3 regions of the Pantoea sp. R13S299 genome follow, and region 3 is predicted to be linked to each of the others. Evidence: predicted binding sites of a transcription regulator. Region 3 holds the regulator's gene; each other region holds the start of a gene.
What was found. Region 3 encodes CRP, which controls carbon source genes, mostly activating them, when cyclic AMP is high. Its sites were predicted from a motif close to ATGTGANNNNNNTCACAT; they were not measured.
Positions count from the first base shown of each region.

Region 1: a site for CRP is predicted at 2,239-2,256, ahead of yrbN (protein YrbN). Genes of this name have one in related genera too.
Region 2: a site for CRP is predicted at 2,041-2,058, ahead of garD (galactarate dehydratase). Genes of this name have one in related genera too.

Region 1 is NZ_JBLYEF010000002.1:206,753-211,002, reverse strand. Features, by position in the region: gene ACN1CO_RS11990 (SDR family NAD(P)-dependent oxidoreductase) at 1-154, shown strand, start outside; gene ACN1CO_RS11985 (DEAD/DEAH family ATP-dependent RNA helicase) at 210-2,159, opposite strand; gene yrbN (protein YrbN) at 2,176-2,232, opposite strand; gene nlpI (lipoprotein NlpI) at 2,338-3,222, opposite strand; gene pnp (polyribonucleotide nucleotidyltransferase) at 3,352-4,250, opposite strand, start outside.
Region 2 is NZ_JBLYEF010000004.1:360,141-364,390, reverse strand. Features, by position in the region: gene ACN1CO_RS18740 (enolase C-terminal domain-like protein) at 1-299, opposite strand, end outside; gene ACN1CO_RS18735 (MFS transporter) at 296-1,657, opposite strand; gene garD (galactarate dehydratase) at 2,231-3,790, shown strand; gene ACN1CO_RS18725 (flavodoxin) at 3,849-4,250, opposite strand, start outside.
Region 3 is NZ_JBLYEF010000005.1:214,220-218,469, reverse strand. Features, by position in the region: gene ACN1CO_RS20115 (phosphoribulokinase) at 55-924, shown strand; gene ACN1CO_RS20110 (OsmC family protein) at 1,264-1,668, opposite strand; gene crp (cAMP-activated global transcriptional regulator CRP) at 1,972-2,604, shown strand; gene ACN1CO_RS20100 (YccS/YhfK family putative transporter) at 2,662-4,250, shown strand, end outside.

The sequences.
Region 1 (4,250 bases), on a different contig from region 3:
GATGAGTCCGCAGCTCAAAGCGCAGCTGCTGGCGGCTACACCGCTGGGGCGTTTTGGTCTGCCGGAGGATGTGGCACAGGTGGCGCTGTTTCTGGCCTCTGAGGAGTCCGCTTATGTCAGCGGCGAGCGCGTTATGATCAGCGGCGGTGCCTGACCGGCATAAAAAAAGGGAAGCCAGCGGCTTCCCTTTTCGTTACGACGTTAAGTCGTTATGCATCACGACGACGTGGAGCGGCGGTAGCGCCCTCTTCACGACGTGGACCACGGCTACCTTCACGGTTGAAAGTACGTCCACCGCCTTCACGACCACCTTCACGGCGTTCAGAAGAGAAGCGACGACCACCTTCACGGTTGGCTGCACCTGGACCGCCAGCACCTGGACCACTGCGACGCTCACCGCCAGCACCAGCCGGACGACGATCACCACGGCCTTCGTTTGGCTGTGCATCACCCAGCAGCTGCATATTCATCGGTTTGTTCAGAATACGCGTACGGGTGAAGTGCTGCAGGATATCACCTGGCATGCCTTTCGGCAGCTCGATGGTTGAGTGCGTACCGAACAGCTTGATGTTACCGATGTAACGGCTGCTGATGTCGCCTTCATTAGCGATAGCGCCAACGATATGACGAACTTCAACACCATCATCGCGGCCTACTTCGATGCGATACAGCTGCATTTCGCCAACGTCACGACGTTCGCGACGTGGACGATCGCCATCACGACTTTCGCTTTTTTCGCGGTTTTCACGCGGAGCACGAGAATCGCTACGCGCTTCACGGCTGTCACGACGGCCATCACGCTCGTCACGATCACGGTATTCGCGACGTGCCGGACGCGGTGCTTCTGGTGGCAGAATCAGAGGACGTTCGCCCTGTGCCATCTTCAGCAGCGCGGCTGCCAGTGATTCCAGATCCATCTCATCTACAGGCTGCATTTTAGCCAGCAGAGCACGGTACTGGTCCAGATCGCTGCTTTCCAGCTGCTGCTGAACTTTCGCAGCAAACTTGGCCAGACGACGCTCACCCAGCAGTTCTGCATTAGGCAGCTCTACTTCAGGAATGGTCAGCTTCATCGTACGTTCGATGTTGCGCAGCAGACGACGCTCGCGGTTCTCAACGAACAGCAGCGCACGGCCAGCACGACCAGCACGACCGGTACGGCCGATACGGTGAACGTATGATTCTGCATCCATCGGGATGTCGTAGTTCACAACCAGGCTGATACGCTCAACGTCCAGGCCACGGGCCGCAACGTCGGTTGCAATCAGGATGTCGAGACGACCATCTTTCAGGCGCTCCAGCGTCTGCTCACGCAGTGCCTGGTTCATGTCACCGTTCAGCGCGGCACTGTTGTAGCCACTACGCTCCAGCGCTTCTGCCACTTCCAGGGTTGCACTTTTAGTACGCACGAAGATGATGGCAGCATCAAAGTCTTCAGATTCCAGGAAGCGAACCAGTGCGTCTGTTTTACGACCGTAAGCGGTCCAGTAGCTCTGGCTGATGTCAGGACGCGTAGTCATGCTTGACTGGATACGCACTTCCTGTGGATCTTTCATAAAGCGTTTGGTGATACGACGAATCGCTTCCGGCATGGTTGCAGAGAACAGCGCAGTCTGATGACCGGCTGGAATCTGTGCCATGATGGTTTCAACGTCTTCGATGAAGCCCATACGCAGCATTTCATCAGCTTCATCCAGCACCAGGCCGCGCAGGTTAGACAGTTCTAACGTGCCGCGTTTCAGGTGGTCAAGCAGACGACCAGGGGTACCGACAACAACCTGTGGTCCCTGACGCAGTGCACGCAGCTGCACGTCATAACGCTGGCCGCCGTAAAGGGCAACCACGTTCAGGCCGCGCATATGCTTAGCGAATTCGGTAATAGCTTCAGCAACCTGTACCGCCAGTTCGCGGGTTGGTGCCAGCACCAGGATCTGTGGTGCTTTAACAGTTGGGTCAATGTTGTTTAACAGCGGCAGAGAGAAAGCCGCAGTTTTACCACTCCCGGTCTGCGCCATGCCTAACACGTCACGGCCCGCCAGCAGGTGAGGAATACACTCAGCCTGGATTGGGGATGGCTTTACGTAGCCCATGCCATTCAGTGATTCAAGGATGTCGGCGTTCAGGCCAAGGTCAGCAAAAGTGGTTTGGATATCAGTCATGTAGTACACGTGCCTCTTAGATTGCGGCGGCCAGTCTACATAACTCGTCGTGAAAACTTTCAGTCATTTTCATCAAAAAGTGTGAACCGGCTCAAATTAGAAGTTTTGACGAACAGAAAAGCCTTCATCCTTTAAGATGATGACTTAACAGGTTTTACAGGCAAATTAAGTTCGTCAGCTATTGCTGGTCAGATTCTGATAAATCGTCTTGTGCCTGGCCGAGTTGCGCCAGTTCCAACAATGCGTATCGGTGTTCAACAAAGTTATTGACGTTGTTGGCCACCGCCAGTTTGAACAACGCTTTCGCGTCGTCCTTCTCCCCCAGACTTAGGTAGTACTTACCTAAATAGAAGTTGGTTTCACTGAGATGTTCAGCGAGCGAGGTGTTATCCGTTGCGTCCGCCTTGAGACTTTCCATCAACGTTTTCTCGTTGATATCTCCAAGGTAGAACTCGACAATATTCCATCCCCATTGGTCTCTGACCGCTTTGTCGTGACGCTGTTGAAGCGCGACTTTTGCCTTGTCGACATCCATCTCACGTTCAACGAGATAGAGCCACAGACTGCGGAAAGGATCGTTAGGATCGTCTTGATAAAACGCCAGCAGATCATCTTGCGCTAACTTGTATCGACCGCCGTAATAGAGGGCGATACCACGGTTTAAATGCGCATAGTTGTAAGTTGGATCAAGCTCAAGTACAGAATCAAACGCTTCATAGGCGGCATCAAAGTTGCCCGCCTGCGTTAAATATATGCCTAAGTAGTTAAACACTTCGGGCATATCTGGTCTTATAGACAGCGCTTGCGAAAAATCGTTCCGCGCTAATGCCCGCAGACCTAAACTATCATACAACACTCCGCGCTCATATAACAGCTGTGCGCGTTCATCATCGGTGAGAGCGCGACTGGCAAGAATTTGTTCCATGCGCGCCAGTATCACTTCCTGCTGCAGTGTGGGCTGTAAAGGCACTGCAAGAACTTCGTTCTTACGCCAATTGGAGTTGCTGCATCCTGCCAGCGTCAAAGCTGTCGCAACAAAACACCAGCGCAGAAAAGGCTTCATTTCCCACTCCCGAATACAAACATTGGGATAACCATCCTGTCATCCGCCTGCTGTGCACAAGGATTCCCGCCCTCGCGATGATACAAACGCCCCTCTCTGCCAGGCAAAGAGGGGCAAATCAGCAACGTCTTACTCAGCTTCAGGCGTAATCACCGCGGCAGCGTCTTCAGTCTGCGGCTTAGATTCTGTCGCTTCTTTGATGCTCAGACGTACGCGGCCCTGACGATCAACTTCCATCACCTTAACCGGCACTTCCTGACCCATCTGCAGATAGTCGGTCACTTTCTCAACGCGCTTATCAGCGATTTGTGAAATGTGAACCAGACCTTCTTTACCACCGCCGATAGCGACGAAGGCACCGAAGTCAACGATACGGGTCACTTTACCACTGTAAACGCGGCCCACTTCGATCTCTGCGGTAATCTCTTCGATACGACGAATCGCTTCTTTCGCTTTCAGACCATCGGTCGCTGCGATTTTCACGGTGCCGTCATCTTCGATTTCAATCGTTGTGCCGGTCTCTTCGGTCAGTGCACGAATCACTGAGCCGCCTTTACCGATCACATCTTTGATCTTGTCAGAGCTGATTTTGATGGTGTAGATGCGTGGAGCGAACTCAGAAATCTCGGTACGCGGGGTGCTGATAGCCTGTTCCATGACGCCCAGAATGTGCAGACGCGCACCCCTGGCCTGGTTCAGTGCTTCCTGCATGATCTCACGCGTGATGCCTTCGATTTTGATGTCCATCTGCAGCGCGGTGATACCTTCACGGCTACCGGCTACTTTGAAGTCCATGTCGCCCAGGTGATCTTCATCGCCCAGGATGTCAGACAGAACAACAAACTTCTCATCTTCTTTGACCAGGCCCATCGCGATACCGGCAACGGCAGCTTTGATTGGCACACCGGCATCCATCAGCGCCAGTGAGGCACCACAGACAGAGGCCATTGAAGAAGAGCCATTAGATTCGGTGATTTCAGAGACAACACGAATGGTGTAAGGGAAATCTTCCGCTTTTGGCATTACCG
Region 2 (4,250 bases), on a different contig from region 3:
TTGCCAAAGGTGCTGAAGTCAGCCGACTGATTGCCCTTGTGCACCTGCTGCACCAGACGGTTCATTCGGGCAATCTGCTGGCCTTTCACCTGCGGAATCGCCTCCACCAGCGTCTGATAGATGGTGTCGCCGCCTGGCGCTTCACCGACGCCGGTGTGACCGGCGCTATCAGTGAGCACCACGATGTTGCGGGTAAAACAGGCGTTGTGCGCACCGCCAATGTTGAGCAGCATGCTGTCGTAACCGGCGACCGGGATAACCTGCATCTCAGTTATCACCGGTGAACTTTGCGTATTCATGATGCGTCCTTACCGGGCCAGGATTTCAGTTCGACACGTTTGATATTTCCGGCAATCACCAGGAAGCTGAAGGCCGCGACAAAGGCATGAATGCCGACATAGATCAGCGCGCCCTCAAAGGATCCGCTGGTCGCAATGATGTAACCGATGGCGATAGGGGTAACGATGCCGGAGATATTACCGAACATGTTGAACAGGCCGCCGCTCAGACCGCTGATCTCCTTTGGCGCGGTATCCGCCATTACCGCCCAGCCCAGCGCACCGATGCCTTTACCAAAGAACGCCAGTGCCATAAAGAACACCACCATCCATTCGGTATCGGTGTAGTTACACATCACCATCGAAATAGAGAGCAGCATGCCGAGCACGATTGGCGTTTTACGCGCGATATTCAGCGAGCCGGTTTTACGCATCAGCCAGTCAGAAATCACCCCGCCCAGTACCCCGCCGAGGAAGCCGCACACCGCCGGAATCGAAGCAATAAAGCCCGCTTTGAGAATCGACATGCCGCGCGCCTGCACCAGATAGACCGGGAACCAGGTAATAAAGAAGTAGGTTAGGGCGTTAACACAATATTGACCCAGGTAGACGCCCAGCATCATGCGTGACGTCAGCAGCTGCTTGATCTGGAACCACTTCTCGCTCCAGCTCACTTTGCGGCTATCCTTTTTGACATCCATGTTGATTAGCGCGCCGCCCTGCTCCATGTACTCCAGTTCAGCCTTGTTCACGCCGGGGTGATCGGTAGGATCGTGGATCACTTTCAGCCAGATAAAGCTGAGGATGATGCCCAGGCCGCCCATGAACCAGAACACGTGCGCCCAGCCCACTTCAGAGACCAGCCAGCCCATGATGGGTGCGAAGATCACGGTGGCGAAGTATTGCGCCGAGTTGAAGATCGCTACCGCCGTGCCGCGCTCCTGCGCAGGGAACCAGGCGGCCACAATGCGGCTGTTGCCCGGGAAGGAAGGCGCTTCCGCCAGACCGACCAGGAAACGCAGAATAAACAGCGACATGATGATGCCGAAACCGCTGAAGATATCGACGAACCCTTGCAGGAAGGTAAACAGCGACCAGGTAAAGATGCTCCAGAAGTAGACGCGTTTTGAGCCGAAGCGATCGAGCAGCCAGCCGCCCGGAATCTGACCAATAACGTACGCCCATGAGAAGGCAGAGAAGATATAGCCCAGTCCGACCGAATCGAGGCCGATATCTTTGGACATCGCCGAACCGGCAATCGAAATGGTTGCGCGGTCACCGTAGTTGAATGAGGTGACGATAAATAACATCACCACAATCCAGTAACGGGCATTGGTGCGTTTCTGCACCGTTTCCGCTGTCTGGCTAAAACTATTCATGATGCACTCCTGAAATATAGCGTGAGCTACATTCGCTCTGACTGCATACACATCGCGTTGGGTATCAGAGAGAAGTTGGGTTAAACACGGCGATCTTGTTGTTTTGGCAAACCTTTATTTATTCATCCGGCTGCAGGCGGAAGCGGCAGTGATGCGCCTCTTCAGCCTTTACGGATGAGTAATACGTCGTGACAGATAACCTGACTTTGGCTAACGGAACTCAGTATAAGAACAGGCTGTGGCGATGACATTGGCGCATCGCCCTGGAATAACCGCGTTGTAGAACTGAATGTCTGGCGGATGCACAAAACCCTGCGGTGTGGCTCACGAAAGTGGCAAAAACCGGGTCGAAATCTGCCATTGATAACGCTTCTGCCCGCTGTTTGTGAGGCTCTTCACTTGCTTTTGGATAATCGACTCAAAACAGTGAGGTGAATGAACTTAATGGTGGTCATTTGCACAATGCGCCCCTTGAGCCGCCTCCCTATACTGAAGCTGGCAAACAAGCGTGTGACAGGTCAGAACATTACAGCGTGCCGCACAAGTACGGTACGACAGACAGGAAGGTGAGCGATGAACCCCAACACAGATGAACAACCGCTCTATATCAAAGTCCATGAGCATGACAATGTAGCGATTGTGGTTAACAGCCTGGGTCTGCCAGCCGGCACGCAGTTTGCGGATGGCCTGACACTCACAGAGCATGTGCCGCAGGGCCACAAAGTGGCGCTGAGCGCGATTAACCAGGGTGCAGAGATCGTGCGTTATGGCGAAGTCATTGGCTATGCATTGCGGGATATTGCCCAGGGTAGCTGGATTGATGAGTCGCTGGTGGCGCTGCCGGCAGCCCCTCCGCTGGAGAGTCTGCCGTTAGCCACGCAGGTTCCGCCTGAATTGCCGCCGCTGGAGGGCTACACCTTTGAGGGTTACCGCAATGCCGATGGCAGTGTGGGTACACGTAACCTCCTCGGCATTACTACCAGCGTCCACTGCGTGGCCGGTGTGGTGGATCATGTCGTGCAGATCATTGAACGGGATTTACTGCCGCGCTATACGAATGTCGACGGCGTGGTCGCCCTGAACCACCTCTATGGCTGCGGCGTGGCGATCAATGCACCGGCTGCTGTCGTGCCGATTCGCACCATTCACAATCTGGCGCTGAATGCCAATTTCGGCGGCGAAGTGATGATCGTCAGTCTGGGCTGTGAAAAGTTACAGCCGGAACGTCTGCTGACCGGCACGCCTGACGTACAGGCGATTTCGCTGGACGATCATGACATCGTGCGTTTGCAGGATGAAAAGCTGGTGGGCTTTGGGGCGATGGTGAATGAGATTCTGCAGGTAGCGGAGCGTCATCTGCAGCGGCTCAATCAGCGCCAGCGCGAAACCTGCTCTGCGGCAGAACTGATTGTCGGTATGCAGTGTGGTGGCAGCGATGCGTTCTCGGGCGTGACGGCGAATCCGGCCGTGGGCTTCGCCTCTGATCTGCTGGTGCGCTGCGGCGCTACCGTGATGTTCTCAGAAGTGACTGAAGTGCGTGATGCGATTCACCTGCTGACGCCGCGGGTGATTAATCAGGAAGTTGGTAAGCGCTTACTGGAGGAGATGGCCTGGTATGACAATTACCTCGACCAGGGCCAGACCGATCGCAGCGCTAACCCGTCGCCGGGCAATAAAAAAGGCGGGCTGGCAAACGTGGTGGAGAAAGCCCTTGGGTCGATCGCCAAATCGGGACGCAGCGCCATTGTCGAAGTGCTCTCACCCGGTCAGCGGCCTACGCGGCGTGGATTGATTTATGCGGCGACGCCCGCCAGCGATTTTGTCTGCGGTACGCAGCAGCTGGCATCGGGTATTACTCTGCAGGTGTTTACCACCGGGCGCGGTACGCCTTATGGTCTGGCCGCGATTCCGGTGATCAAGATGGCGACGCGTAATGCCCTGGCCGAGCGCTGGCACGATCTGATGGACATCAATGCCGGGACGATTGCGACCGGTGAAGAGAGTATTGAACAGGTAGGCTGGAGACTGTTTGAGTTGATTCTGGACATTGCCAGTGGCAGGAAGCAGACCTGGTCCGATCGCTGGGGCATCCGTAATCAGCTGGCGGTGTTTAACCCGGCACCCATCACCTGATATCGCACGCCAGGCTTATCTTTATGCAGCTAAGGCAGAGATAAGCCTGGCATTGCCATCAGAGCTGCGCGCCCCAGGCTTCAACCCACGGAGAGGTAACCGCTTCCGGCTCAGGGTTTTCAGAGGCATCAACCAGTAACACCTCTCCAACCCGCTGCGCGCCCTGCTCCTGCAGCAGCGCATCAAAGGTTTTGCCCGCGCCACAAAAATGGTCATAACTGCTGTCACCCAGCGCAATCACGCCATAGCGCAGCGCAGGCTGATGGCCAAGCTTATCTTTAATCGCATGGAACAGGCCTGAAATCGTGTCGGGGAAATCGCCCTGTCCGGTAGTTGAGGTGACAACTAACGCCACATCGCTGGCATAGTTCTGCCAGTCTGCCAGCGTCGGATCGTCAAACACGGTGACGCTGTGACCCTGCTGCTGCAGTAACGGCTCCGCTTCTTCCGCCACCATCAG
Region 3 (4,250 bases):
GGCATCATTTCATGATAACAATGCTCATCGCCCGACCTCACAGGGAGCTTTTCTATGTCTGCACGTCATCCCATTATCGCGGTGACCGGTTCCAGCGGCGCAGGGACCACCACTACCAGCCTCGCGTTTCGCAAAATCTTTCAGCAGCTCGATCTTCATGCGGCCGAGCTGGAAGGTGACAGCTTTCACCGCTTTACCCGCCCTGAAATGGATATGGCGATTCGTAAAGCGCGCGATTTAGGGCGTCATGTCAGCTACTTCGGTCCGGAAGCTAATGACTTTGGCCTGCTGGAACAGAGCTTTAAAGAGTATGGTCAAAGCGGACAGGGGCAATCGCGTAAATATCTGCACACCTACGATGAAGCAGTACCGTGGAATCAGGTGCCCGGCACCTTTACGCCATGGCAGCCGCTGCCGCAGAACACCGACATTCTTTTCTATGAAGGACTGCACGGTGGCGTGGTAACAGCACAACACAACGTGGCGGAACAGGTCGATCTGCTGGTGGGCGTGGTGCCGATTGTTAACCTGGAGTGGATTCAGAAGCTGGTGCGCGACACTGGCGAGCGCGGTCATTCACGTGAAGCGGTGATGGATTCCGTGGTGCGCTCAATGGAGGATTACATCAACTTCATCACGCCGCAGTTCTCACGCACCCACCTCAACTTTCAGCGCGTCCCGACCGTCGATACCTCAAACCCGTTCGCGGCCCGCGCCATTCCGTCACTGGATGAGAGCTTTGTGGTGATTCACTTTCAGGCGCTGGAAGATATCGACTTCCCCTACCTGCTGGCGATGCTGCAGGGATCATTTATCTCGCACATCAATACGCTGGTCGTGCCCGGCGGCAAAATGGGTCTGGCGATGGAGTTGATCATGGGCCCGCTGGTGAAACGGCTGATGGAAGGTAAACGGATAGAGTAAGAGTTCAAAAGGGCCTTTCCAGACTAATGCCAATGCTGGATAAGTCTAACAGCAGCGAAAAAACTTAACACGCAGGGAACCGGGTCACAAGAGGAAAGCGTCCCGCGCCAGGGACAAAAACGCCGGGAGCGTTTTTGAACAACGCAACGCGTTGGCCCGGCAACGGGCGCACCTCAGGGATGAGGTGCGTAATCGCGCGGGCCGAGCGGCCAGGGATTGGCTCAAGCGACTTTCCGATCTGACCCGGTTCCCCTGCGCCAGCAAAGTCTCAAAGCGAATTCCCCATCCAGGCACGGCCTCACACCGGACTACCAGCAACTTTGAAAAAAACTGCGACTGTTACAGCTCAACCACTTCATAGCTATGCGTCATCGTCACACCTTTACCCAGCATGATGGCCACCGAGCAATATTTTTCTGCAGAAAGATCCACCGCGCGTGAGACCGCTTTATCCTGGAGCGCTTTACCACTCACGATAAAATGCAGGTTGATGTGCGTAAAGATTCTCGGCGCCTCTTCACGACGTTCTGAGGTCAGTTTTACTTCACAATCAGCCACATCGTTGCGGCCTTTTTGCAGAATTGAAACCACATCAATCGCGCTGCATCCGCCAGCCGCCATCAGCACCATCTCCATTGGGCTGGGCGCTTTATCACCTGAATTGCCATCCATCAGTATCTGATGGCCGGATGAGGATTCTCCGAGGAATGTCAGCCCTTCTACCCACTTCACTCTTGCCTGCATGATTTTTGCTCCGGAATACGCTGTTTTGCCGCCAGACTACGCTTTCACCTGGTAAACAGCAATCCAGAGAAATCCGCCTGTAGCTGAAGCGAGACAACAGAAGACAGTCGGCAAAAGCTGTGCTACAAACAGTGCTGAAAATATTTTTCGTCACCCGATGGCGAAGCCGGGAAGAATGATGCGCACTGCGCCTGATGCGGCCCGAATAATTTCCTGAAAGGGAAACGCTTGAAGCTTTCACCGCCTGACAGGGAAAACTGCCCCCTGTATTTTGGGCACGATTACAACAGAGGATAATAGCGAATGGTTCTCGGCAAACCGCAAACAGACCCTACACTCGAATGGTTCCTGTCCCATTGCCATATTCACAAGTATCCATCCAAAAGTACGCTTATTCACCAAGGTGAAAAAGCAGAAACGCTTTACTACATCGTTAAAGGTTCCGTCGCGGTTCTGATTAAAGATGAAGAAGGCAAAGAGATGATTCTTTCCTACCTGAATCAGGGCGATTTCATTGGTGAGCTTGGCCTCTTCGAAGAAGGCCAGGAGCGCAGCGCCTGGGTACGTGCGAAAAGCGCGTGCGAAGTGGCGGAAATTTCTTACAAGAAATTCCGTCAGCTGATCCAGGTTAACCCCGACATCCTGATGCGACTCTCAGCACAGATGGCGAGTCGCCTGCAGGTCACGTCTGAAAAAGTGGGTAACCTCGCTTTCCTCGACGTCACCGGACGCATTGCACAGACCCTGCTCAACCTGGCGAAGCAGCCAGATGCCATGACGCATCCCGACGGCATGCAAATTAAAATCACTCGTCAGGAAATTGGCCAGATTGTTGGTTGTTCACGCGAAACCGTGGGCCGTATTTTGAAGATGCTGGAAGATCAGAACCTGATCTCCGCACACGGCAAAACCATCGTCGTTTACGGCACCCGCTAATTCCTGTCACCCACGGCGTGATGGCAACATCACGCCGTTATTGTTTGTGTTGGGCCGATGTGGCGTCGAATCATTTACCATCCTGAAGTTAACTATGCCTTGAGGCAAACGCTGGTCCTCTGTCTGCCAGTGGCGCTGGGCTGGCTGGCTGGCGACCTGCAAAAAGGTCTGCTGTTCTCGTTAGTGCCCGCCTGCTGCAACATTTCCGGTCTGGATACCCCGCACAAACGCTTCTTCAAACGTCTGATTGTTGGCGGCAGCCTGTTTGCCCTCGGCAGCTTTCTGATTCAGTGGCTCACCCTGCATGCGATTCCACTGCCGCTGATCCTCTTCGCTATGCCCCTGCTGCTCGGCGTCACCGGTGAAATCAGCCCGCTGCATGGCCGCCTGCTGCCCGGCACCCTTATCGCCGCCATCTTCACCCTCAGCCTGATTGGCCGCATGCCCATCTACGTCACCCCGCTGCTCTATATCGGCGGCACGCTCTGGTATGGGGTCTTCAACTGGTTCTGGTTCTGGCTGTGGAAAGAGCAGCCGATGCGCGAAAGCCTCAGCCTGATCTACCGCGAGCTGGCTAACTACTGCGACGCCAAATATACCCTGCTCACGCAGCTCACCGATCCGGAAAAGGCGCTGCCGCCGCTGCTGGCACGTCAGCAGAAAGTGGTCGATTTGATCAACACCTGTTATCAGCAGATGCACATGCTGTCGGCAAGCCGCGATCACAGCCATAAACGGCTGACGCGCGCCTTTCAGGTGGCACTGGATCTGCAGGAGCATATCTCAGTCAGCCTGCATCGGCCGGAAGAGGTGCAAAAACTGGTCGAGCAGAGCCATGCCGAAGCGGTCATTCGCTGGAATGCCAAAACCATCTCGGCCCGGCTGCGTGTGCTGGCGGATAACATCCTTTATCACCAGCTACCCGATCGCTTTGCAATGGATAAACAGCTCGGTGCGCTGGAAAAGATCGCCCATCAGCATCCCGACAATCCGGTAGGTAACTTCTGCCTTTACCACTTCAATCGCATTGCGCGGGTCCTGCGCACCCAGAAACCGTTGTATCAACGCGATCTGATGGCGGACCGCCAGCGCCGTCTGCCGCTGTTACCGGCGCTGCGCAGTTATCTCTCATTCCGCTCGTCGGCACTGCGCACTGCCGGCCGCTTTGCAGTCATGCTGATGCTGGGAAGCGCGCTGGCGCTGTTCTTCAACATCCCCAAACCCTACTGGATCCTGATGACCATCATGTTCGTCAGCCAGAACGGTTACAGCGCTACCCGTGTCCGCATCCAGCATAGGGCGCTGGGCACCTTTGCCGGTCTGGTCATCGCGGCCGCGACGCTGCGCCTGGCGGTGCCGGAGTCGCTGGTGCTGATGATCATGCTGGCGATAACCTTTATCAGCTATCGCTTTACCCGCCAGTTCTATGGCTGGTCGATGATTGGCTTTACGGTCACGGCGGTTTACTCGCTGCAACTGCTGTCGCTGAATGGCGCGCAGTTCCTGCTGCCGCGACTGATGGATACGCTGATGGGCTGTCTGATCGCCTTTGGCGGGATGCTGTGGCTATGGCCGCAGTGGCAGAGCGGCTTACTGCGGCAAAACGCCCATGACGCGCTGGAAACCTATCAGGATGCGCTGCGGCT